3 regions of the Paenibacillus sp. S29 genome follow, and region 2 is predicted to be linked to each of the others. Evidence: riboswitches for the same ligand, from Rfam matches in the RefSeq annotation. Region 2 holds a riboswitch; each other region holds the start of a gene.
What was found. A riboswitch is a leader RNA that binds a small molecule or an ion and turns the genes downstream of it on or off. The one in region 2 is predicted to bind thiamine pyrophosphate.
Positions count from the first base shown of each region.

Region 1: linked by a shared signal. The riboswitch ahead of thiC (phosphomethylpyrimidine synthase ThiC) and the one ahead of ACL9RM_RS08010 (ABC transporter substrate-binding protein) in region 2 are both predicted to bind thiamine pyrophosphate.
Region 3: linked by a shared signal. The riboswitch ahead of tenA (thiaminase II) and the one ahead of ACL9RM_RS08010 (ABC transporter substrate-binding protein) in region 2 are both predicted to bind thiamine pyrophosphate.

Region 1 is NZ_JBMOUI010000004.1:394,957-398,237, reverse strand. Features, by position in the region: gene thiC (phosphomethylpyrimidine synthase ThiC) at 1-1,700, opposite strand, end outside; TPP riboswitch at 1,887-1,999, opposite strand; gene ACL9RM_RS09560 (IclR family transcriptional regulator) at 2,154-2,897, opposite strand; gene ACL9RM_RS09555 (alpha/beta hydrolase) at 3,196-3,281, shown strand, end outside.
Region 2 is NZ_JBMOUI010000004.1:53,603-56,883, reverse strand. Features, by position in the region: gene ACL9RM_RS08020 (bifunctional 2',3'-cyclic-nucleotide 2'-phosphodiesterase/3'-nucleotidase) at 1-175, opposite strand, end outside; gene ACL9RM_RS08015 (pyridoxamine 5'-phosphate oxidase family protein) at 397-831, opposite strand; TPP riboswitch at 1,102-1,211, shown strand; gene ACL9RM_RS08010 (ABC transporter substrate-binding protein) at 1,404-2,447, shown strand; gene ACL9RM_RS08005 (MTH1187 family thiamine-binding protein) at 2,950-3,243, shown strand; gene ACL9RM_RS08000 (ABC transporter permease) at 3,240-3,281, shown strand, end outside.
Region 3 is NZ_JBMOUI010000007.1:87,165-90,445, reverse strand. Features, by position in the region: gene thiM (hydroxyethylthiazole kinase) at 1-593, opposite strand, end outside; gene tenA (thiaminase II) at 668-1,357, opposite strand; TPP riboswitch at 1,496-1,598, opposite strand; gene ACL9RM_RS13830 (NAD-dependent malic enzyme) at 1,691-3,281, opposite strand, start outside.

The sequences.
Region 1 (3,281 bases), 340 kb from region 2:
TCCTGAGTGATACGCATACTACAAAATTTAGGGCCGCACATTGAGCAAAAATGTGCTTCCTTGGCGCCCTCTGCCGGTAGCGTTTCATCATGGTAGGATAAGGCACGCTCGGGATCAAGCGACAGATTGAACTGATCCCGCCAGCGGAACTCAAAGCGTGCCTTGGACAAAGCATCATCCCGCTGCTGCGCCCGTGGATGCCCCTTCGCCAGATCGGCAGCATGTGCCGCAATTTTGTAGGTAATGACACCCTCACGGACATCATCCTTATTGGGCAGACCCAAATGCTCCTTGGGCGTAACATAACACAGCATGGACGTCCCGAACCAACCGATCATCGCCGCCCCGATGGCTGAGGTAATATGATCATATCCGGGGGCAATATCCGTCGTGAGCGGTCCCAAGGTATAGAAAGGAGCTTCCTTACAAATCTCCATTTGTAAATCCACATTCTCTTTGATTTTATGCATAGGGACATGTCCCGGCCCTTCAATCATGACCTGAACATCGTGCTTCCAGGCGATTTGCGTTAGCTCGCCCAACGTTTCCAGCTCTGCAAACTGCGCTTCATCATTCGCATCATAGATACTACCTGGACGTAGACCATCCCCGAGAGAAAAGGCCACATCATAGGCTTTCATAATTTCGCAAATTTCTTCAAAATGTGTATACAAAAAATTCTCCTGATGGTGCGCAAGGCACCAGGCTGCCATGATTGACCCGCCCCGGGACACAATTCCCGTCATTCTATTCGCCGTCATCGGAATATACCGCAGCAATACACCCGCATGAATTGTAAAATAGTCCACTCCCTGCTCCGCCTGCTCAATCAGCGTATCGCGATACAACTCCCACGTCAGCGCTTCTGCTTCACCGTTCACCTTTTCAAGTGCCTGATACAGCGGCACAGTCCCAATCGGTACAGGAGAATTCCGAATGATCCATTCACGTGTTGTATGGATATTACGGCCTGTGGACAGGTCCATAACCGTATCCGAGCCCCAACGCACAGCCCAAGTCATTTTCTCCACTTCCTCCTCGATGGAGGAGGTAACCGCAGAATTACCAATGTTCGCATTGATCTTCACATGAAAATGACGCCCAATGACCATCGGCTCACTTTCCGGGTGATTGATATTCGAAGGCAAAATGGCTCGTCCAGCCGCCAATTCCTGCCGTACAAACTCAGGCTCCACCCCTTCGCGGATCGCCGCAAATTCCATTTCGGGCGTAATGATCCCTTGCCGCGCATAATGCATTTGCGTTACTGTACGCCCTTGCGAAGCACGAAGCGGACGATTGGTCACGCCGGGAAATTCTACTGTCTCCCGTTTGGAGCCAGGTTTCAGTCCATTATCCTCCGGCTGGACGGCGCGTCCCTCGTAAGCCTCCACATCGCCCCGTTCCAGTGCCCAAGCTCGCCGTAATGGAGGCAGGCCCTGACGGATATCGACCTGATAGGCTTCGTCGGTCATGGGACCGCTTGTATCATATACACGCAATGGCTCATGATGCTCCGTCCCCTGCGGCGTATGTGTAGGATGAAGAGCAATTTCGCGCTCTGGCACGGCAATGTCCGGCCGCGAGCCTTGAATATATACCTTACGGCTTCCTGGAAAGGGCGTTACCCCACTGGCTTGCTCCCCGTTTGTCTTCTCTACCTCAACTTCTTTTGTTCCTACTGCTTCTGTCGGCTTCATTGTCCATTCCTCCCGTTTCGATGAAATGACACACCGATCCGGAACCATTCCCAGGGTGGCGCTGATCTATGCAAAAAAGCCGGTTCCCCAGGGAACCGGCTAATCTAACGAGGCAGCTATCCAGACAATGCGCATATGGAATAATCCATTCCAATGCGCCACTGTAGACAGCAGCCGCGTATACATTTCAATGGCCGATTACTTCCCTACGCTGGTATGATCCAGATCAGGTGCAAAGGGTCCGGAATCTTGCACGATTCCATCTCAGCCCGGCATTACAGGCTCCCCCAGTAACTGTGATACTTCTATTCACATGAGGCGGATATAACAGACATCCGCCTTCCTTACCAGACTACTTCAAATTTATGGCTTTGGCAACCCTTTTAGGTTCCCTTTACCAAGGAGACGTTCCCCATCAAATCACTCTGCTTGCTTCAACTGTGTTCATTCTTGTTACGGGAGCATAAGCCCCATTTCCTTCGCCGCTTCGATCAAAATCGGAGCAAAGTCATGTAGCGTCTCGGGTGCAAGTCGGCTGACCGGGCCGGATACAGATAAAGCCGCAGTGACCTGTCCCTTCCGGTTCACAATTGGCGCTGCCACAGCAGCAGCCCCTGGCTCCCGTTCTTCATAGCTGGTCGCATAGCCCTTCTCGCGAATGTCCTGCAGCTGGGCTTTATAGACCTCCGGGTCTACTGAGGGCGGCCATTCATCCCCGCTTAGCAGGGCTTCCAGCTCCTGCGGCGGCATAAAGGCCGCCAGCACCTTGCTGGAGGCCCCTACAGCCAGCGGCATACGCGCACCTACAGGCGCGACCCTGCGGATCGCCTGATTGCTCTGCACGGCTTGTATGCGAATACGCATGCTGCCGTCCCGTAAGTACAAGCTGACCGTCTCCCCCAGACGGTCACGTAGTCCTTCCATTGCAGGTTGTAACAGCACCGCCGGCTCGTCACTTTGGGACAAATGCGTGGATAGCTCCCAAATGCGGAAGCCCAGTCGATATTTTTCCGTTTCGGCATTCCGAACGACAAAGCCCCGATCCTCCAACGTAGTCAGCAGCCGATGAACCGTGCTTTTATGTAGACCAATTTTGGAGGCAATCTCCGTCAGGCCAAGATCCGAATTTGCGGTAAAACACAGCAGTATATCAAGTGCACGCTCTACAGCGCGAACGGTTAATTTACGGTCTTCCATCGTGAACCGCTCCTCTTGTATCCATATTCGTTTCACACTATGAAACATGGTTACATAAATTATATAGAATAGTCGCGGCTACTGTAAACCGATGTTTTTGTGACAACCATATTACAGAACGAGAACAAACATCGACAATTCTTTGCATCATTTTTACTTTTCCGGTTCAGGCGTTGACTTTGGATAATCCCCATCATACGATAATAGGTATCTATACGGATCTACACTACTATTTTCAAGTGGAATTATACCTATATTCTATGAAACGAAGATCAATTTTATATAAGGAGGCTCTTACATGATTTCGACATCCCAGCGCAACGCTCAGCTACAGACCGCTGTTCAGGAGCCGTCCACCCCACTCTTTAATCCCCGCCTGCTGCG
Region 2 (3,281 bases):
AATCATAGTTCATCAGCGACGCATGAATATCCGTTGTTTCCATGATCCGCAAATTCACCGTAGCGCTATCGCGAGAATCGCTAGCTGCCCAGGATGGAGCGGCCGAAAACACCAGCATGCTACAAGCTACAACGGCTGCTGTAAACCCTTTAAACCAATTTTTACGAAATAACAAAATATACCCCTCCTCATTAAGGTGTATGCCTCATATACATACTTTTGCACATATATGTAAGCCTTGAACCCACCATTTCTATTTTAATCCAACGCCAGACAAAAGAGTAGTCATTCACTTAAATTATTTATGAAAAAATAATTAATTCTCTCAAAAATAAAAAAACCAGCAAACCTCCTAAAAAACTCGGAGATTCACTGGTTTATCCATTTATATTCTCATTATTTATTCCACACTTGGCGCTCCGTTTGCTGACCCACATACTCAATGCGAGTCGGATTCACGTCCAGAATGACATAATCGGGATCATCCGGTCCGGAAAACCATTCCTTCAATGAATCGTTCCACACTTGTTTACGTAGCCCCTCATCAGCTGTAATCTGGACAGTAGCCTCCACTTCTACGACTTCCTTTGTACCGCCAACTTCATAACCCAGCAGCAGATAAGCATTCGGATTATCCTTTAGCTCATCCACTTTATGCGTTTTACGATCTGTCGCCAGATGAATGTTCATTCCATCGTTAAAAAGGGCCATATAGCGTACTTTCGGTTTGCCACCCTCTACCGTGCCTAACGAGCAAAATTTGTTGTTATCCAAAGCCTTCACAATGGCTTGTTCTAGTTGGCTACGATCCAATGTTTCCGTTTTACCCACAGTACAACAACTCCTTTTCACGAATTAGAATTCTCTACGGCCATGCCATTGGGCACCAGCCCATCTGAACCTACCTGCGCAGCTGTTCTGAAAATAACATGACCCGATCAGATCGGATTGATGCATGCTCATTTTCAGATCAAAGCTCACAGTAAAAGTGTACCCTGTCGTTCGGCAAATGAACCGTCATCTCTTCCTCCATGCTGGACAGACCCGCATTCAAGGCATATAATCGTCGTAGTAAACCCGAATAAATGAACCCATTAAACCTTACAATGCCAGGGGTGCTGGAATCGGCCGGCTGAGAGTGTGTCCCAAGACACTGACCCTTACAACCTGATCTGGGTAATGCCAGCGTAGGAATGCTTAAGCAAGATGTGCCTTTTTCACATAGGACCATCCCTTACTTTGGTATATACAAGCGCAAGCGTCCCGGAACCTCGGGGCGCTTTTTTTGTTGAAGATTAAGTTGTTGGAAAGATCGCGTCCGGCAGATGTTATTTTTATGAAAATGGGGAACATAAGCTGTCTGATTGGACGGATAACGGGTAATTAAAGGAGAGAACACAACGATGAAGCGCATGAAAATGTTAAGCCTGGGACTGATCAGTCTGTGGCTCATGGCCCTGACCCTGACCGCTTGTGGTGGAAGTCCCTCCACATCCCAAGAAGCGGCTCCCGCTACCAACACTCAAACGTCTACTCCGGCAAAGGAGCTCAAAGATGTTAAAGTCGTGCTCGACTGGACACCCAATACGAATCATACGGGACTCTATGTTGCCAAGGACAAAGGATTTTACGAAAAAGCAGGTTTGAATGTCCAAATTATTCAACCTGGTTCAGGCGGAGCCGATCAAATGGTTGCCTCTAATGCTGCACCTTTTGGTATCAGCTACCAAGAAGGCGTCACACAGGCTCGTACGCAAGGCGTGCCGCTTGTATCCATAGCTGCAGTGATTCAGCATAATACCTCAGGCTTCGCAGCCCCGGTAGATCGCGGAATTAAGAGCCCGAAAGATTTTGAAGGTAAAAAATACGGCGGTTGGGGATCTCCCGTAGAAGAAGCGGTCATGAAATCCATCATGGATTCAGACAAAGGTGATGTGAGCAAAGTGAAGATCGTCAACATGGGCAATGCAGACTATTTTACAGCCGTGAAGCGGGATATCGACTTTGCCTGGATTTTCTACGCATGGACCGGAATCGAGGCCCAGCTTCGAGGTGAGCCATTGGATATGCTGTATGTAAAAGATTATTCCAAAAGCCTCGATTACTATACACCTGTAATTGTGAGCAACGAACAGACAATAAAAAATGATCCAGAACTGGTAAAAGCGTTCATGAACGCTACCGCACAAGGCTATGAATACACTATCGCCCATCCAGAAGAAGCCGCGGACATCTTAAGCAAAGCTGTACCGGAGCTGGATAAAAAACTGGTACTTGCCAGCCAAAAATGGCTGAGCCCGCGTTATCAGGACGATGCCGCGCAATGGGGTGTGCAAAAAGCGGAGGTATGGCAAAACTATTCGGACTGGATGTACGAACGCAAGCTGCTCAGCAAGCCTTTGGAAGTGGATAAAGCCTTCACAAACGACTTCTTGCCCAAGCGCTGATCATTTGTTAAAACGCTAAATAAGACTGAACTAGAGAAGTGAACGAAGTTCCACTACGCAGTCGGATGGTGCTTCCCATCGCTGTTATACCCAGATTTCTTTTATGAATATCCAGAGGTTGAAATCTGGGTACAAAGGCGAACGCTAACGCTTGTACAGCACCATTCCGCCCACTTCGTTCTCGTTCCACTTGGTTTATTCTTTAGTCTCATAGTGTCTAAGCGCAAAAGCAGGTGCGCTTATGTGAGAAAAATACAAAATACCGTACAACCTAGCTTAAAAACTAAGGTGCTTTTAAGGCGGTTGGCAGCGTAGCGGTTCATTTGAATCTGGAGAAGCGCAGCGTTCGCCTTTGCCGTGGGATTCTTACCTTTTAAAATTTATTCAAAGAATCCCACGGCAACAGCGATCGTAAGATCAAATGAAACGCGAAGCGGTCTCCCCGCCTTAAACCACCCTATTTTCTCAAAACAACTCCACAATAAAGGACAGGTGAATTTTCATGGCTAACACACTGCTCAGTATTCAAGTAATCCCTAAAACTCCTAATAACGAGGACTCTTACCCGTATGTAGATAAGGCGATTGAGGTCATTCAGCGCTCCGGCGTCAAATATCAGGTGAATCCATTGGATACGACCATGGAGGGCGAGCTCGACGAGTTGCTGAAAGTGGTTAAAGAAATGCACGAGGCTTTGACGGAAGCGGGCAGTCCCAGCGTCATTTCACAGATCAAAATCGCACATAACCCACAAGGCATCAGCATGAACAAGCTGACCGAGAAATATCGCCCATGAATCCGAAAGGCAAGAACGCATCCTGGTGGAAAAGCGTA
Region 3 (3,281 bases), on a different contig from region 2:
GCTCCCGTTACCTTCGTGAGCAGCGCGTCTCCGCCGCTAATCATTCGTGCTTCGGCCCCATCGGTGATGACGTCCTCTTTTCCAGTAATGACAACCATCGTATTGAGCGTTCGAGCAGCCCGAATTGCCAGATCGACATGGCCGCTGGCAGCACTGTCACCGGCATCTACGCCTTTAATCTTACGCGCTTCTCCAACAAGATGTGCGACTTCGGCTGCATTGCCCCGCACCAATGAGATTTTGACTTCACTCAGGATTCGCAGTGCCGATTCGGTTCTAAAGCTCGTTGCTCCCGCACCGACCGGATCTAGCAGCACCGGAACACCGTGTGCATTCGCCGATTGTCCAGCAATGATCATGGCATCCACCAGTTCGCGGTTCAGTGTACCGATGTTTAACACGACGGCGCCTGCTATTTTTGCCATATCTGCTACTTCCTCAGGTGCATAGGCCATCACCGGGGAGGCGCCCAATGCATACAGACCGTTGGCCGTAAAGTTGGTGACTACCACATTGGTCATATTGTGAACGAGGGGTTTGCTGTTTTGTACCTTCGTCAGGAGATCCGAATAACTTTTTTTCCATGTACTCATAATGATTATCCTCTCTATAGTTGGTGGTTCAACAGGGCATTAACCGTACTTCACACATCGAATCGCCAGGCTGACTATTCCAAGACCGCTGCCTGCATCTGGACCGGCCATTCTTCCTGCTTATAAGCCATGTCCCAGAACTTATATTCCAGCTGGCAGCTCAGTATAAAATGCTCAATCATCCGCTCCCGCTCAGCAGCCGTTGCGTCTTCCGCCCAAGCATCTACACGTTCTCGGAACTTGAGTGTTGTATCATCAAGCTGGTCTCCATAGAAGCCAATCCATTCATAGAACGGATGAGACTCATCCGGCTTTACTTCATCCAGCAGCCTGCGACCAATCTCGGCATACGTCCACATACATGGCAGCAGCACAGCCAAGATCTCGCCCAGGCTACCCTCATGCGCAACCGTCAGCATGTGACGGATATAGTGATGAGCCGACGGAGCGAGCGGATATCCCTGCAACTCTTCATAGGTCACCCCTGCGACAGCACAGAAATTTTGATGCGGATGAACCTCGCTGTGGAGAATAAAAGAGATTTGTTCATTAAATACAGCCATATCCTCCCGATTCGTGCATTTGGAGATTGCGATGCCGTATATCCGCATGTAGGCGTTCAAATATTCAAAGTCCTGTTTTACATAGTGAATCAGCTGTCCCCTTGTCAAACTGCCTTCAGCAATACCTCTCACAAAGGGGTGCTCAAAAATCGCTTGAAAAATGCCGTCCGCCTGCCGACGGAGTTCTTCTGTAAAACTCAATTTCCCCACCTCCATCAAATTGAAGAGCAAGAAGTCCTGTAAGAATATAATTCCGGAACAACGCTAAAAAGCCGCCCCGGAAAAATGGGAGCGGCTTCAACAATAGGCCCAATACGCAAAAAAACGTTTGAAACCTTATATATGAAGGCTCCACTTTCCTACGCTAGTACGAACTAGATCAGGTTCAAAGGGTCCAAGATACGTTCTTGTCTCAGCCATAGCGGCTCCCCTAGTGGACTTCTATTCTTTTGACTATTACTGTACATACGTTCATACGCTATGTCAAACATAGTGTGCAAAATATTAAATTTCCTCTAGTTAGGTGTTTTGAGCTTAGTGAGGGTGATGAATTACACTTTCCACAGCTTTGACCTTGGCATATTCCGGTTTCCACATTGCATCTCGTATAGCTTGTTCCACATCTGAAATGTGCGCCTGAGCTACCTGATCCTGTATCGCGGCTTTTGCAACCGCAATCGCAACAGCGTACGAAACTTCGCGTAATTTTCGGATATGAGGGAGTAGCGCACCGCCAGGCGTATTCGAATCTACACCATTGGCAACAGCAACTGCTGCCGCTGTAAACATCGCAGGGGTAATCCTTTTGGCTTTAACCACAATCGCACCCAGACCCAGTCCCGGAAAAACAAAGGCATTGTTCGCCTGTCCAATCTCAAATTTCGTACCGTTATAGGTGACGGGCTCAAAAGGACTTCCGGTTGCAATCAGTGCTTTGCCATCGGTCCACCGGATCAAATCCTCGGGTACTGCTTCTGCAAGGTTTGTAGGATTGGACATGGGCATAATGATCGGGCGTTCTACATGTTTCGCCATCTCCTTGATGATCTCTTCAGAAAAGGCACCTGCTACACCGGAAGTTCCAATCAATATCGTAGGCTTCACCTGACGGATGACCTCTAGCAGTGGTATTTTGCCGTCACCCGATCGGGTCCATGAGCTGACTTCATCCTTTTTGCGCACATACGGTTTCTGATACTCCAATACGTCTTCCATATCTTCCATTAACAGCCCGCGATAATCAAAGGCCCAAAAGGACTTGAAGGAATCTTCTGCGGAAAGGCCGTCCTCAATCATAGCACCCCGAATTTGATCAGCATTACCGATTCCTGCTGCCCCTGGGCCGAAAACAAGTATTTTTTGTTCACGCAGCGGAGTCTTGGTGACATCCACCGCCGAAAGAATCGCAGCCAAGGTCACCGCTCCTGTACCTTGTATATCATCGTTGAAGGTGAGTATGCTTTGACCGTATTTTCCTATAATATGGCGTGCATTTACGCTACCCACATCTTCCCAATGTAAAAGCGCTTTTGGGAATTGCGCTAACGTTTTGCTGATAAAAGTATCAATAAACTGGTTATAGGCTTCTCCGCGAACCCGTTTATGGCGGTTTCCGATGTACAGTGGATCATTCAGCAGCTTTTCATTATTTGTACCTACATCCAGTACAATTGGCAGCACCCGCCCGGGATGAATGCCTGCCGCAGCCGTATACACTGCAAGCTTGCCGATAGCAATGTTAATCCCCCCAACGCCCCAGTCACCAATCCCCAAAATACTTTCGGAATCTGTCACGACGATCAGATCCACATCATGGCCGCTCAAACCAGAATTATGGAATGCTTGTCCAATACCGTTCAGGTTATCTATCGACAAATATATGCCTCCAGGGCGGTTGTACTCGTGACTATATTCTTGAATCGCGGTTCCTACGGTCGGCGTGTAGACTACGGGCAGCATTTCACTCAAATGATCGGTTAGCAGCCGGTAGTAGAGTACGACATTTCGGTTGTGAAGGTCGTTGAGAGAAGCATTTTTTCGCAGCATGGTGGGTTGCGCCAGAAACTGCTGATATGCCCGTACGCTCTGTTTCTCCAATGAAAGGACGGTTGGAGGAAGGATTCCT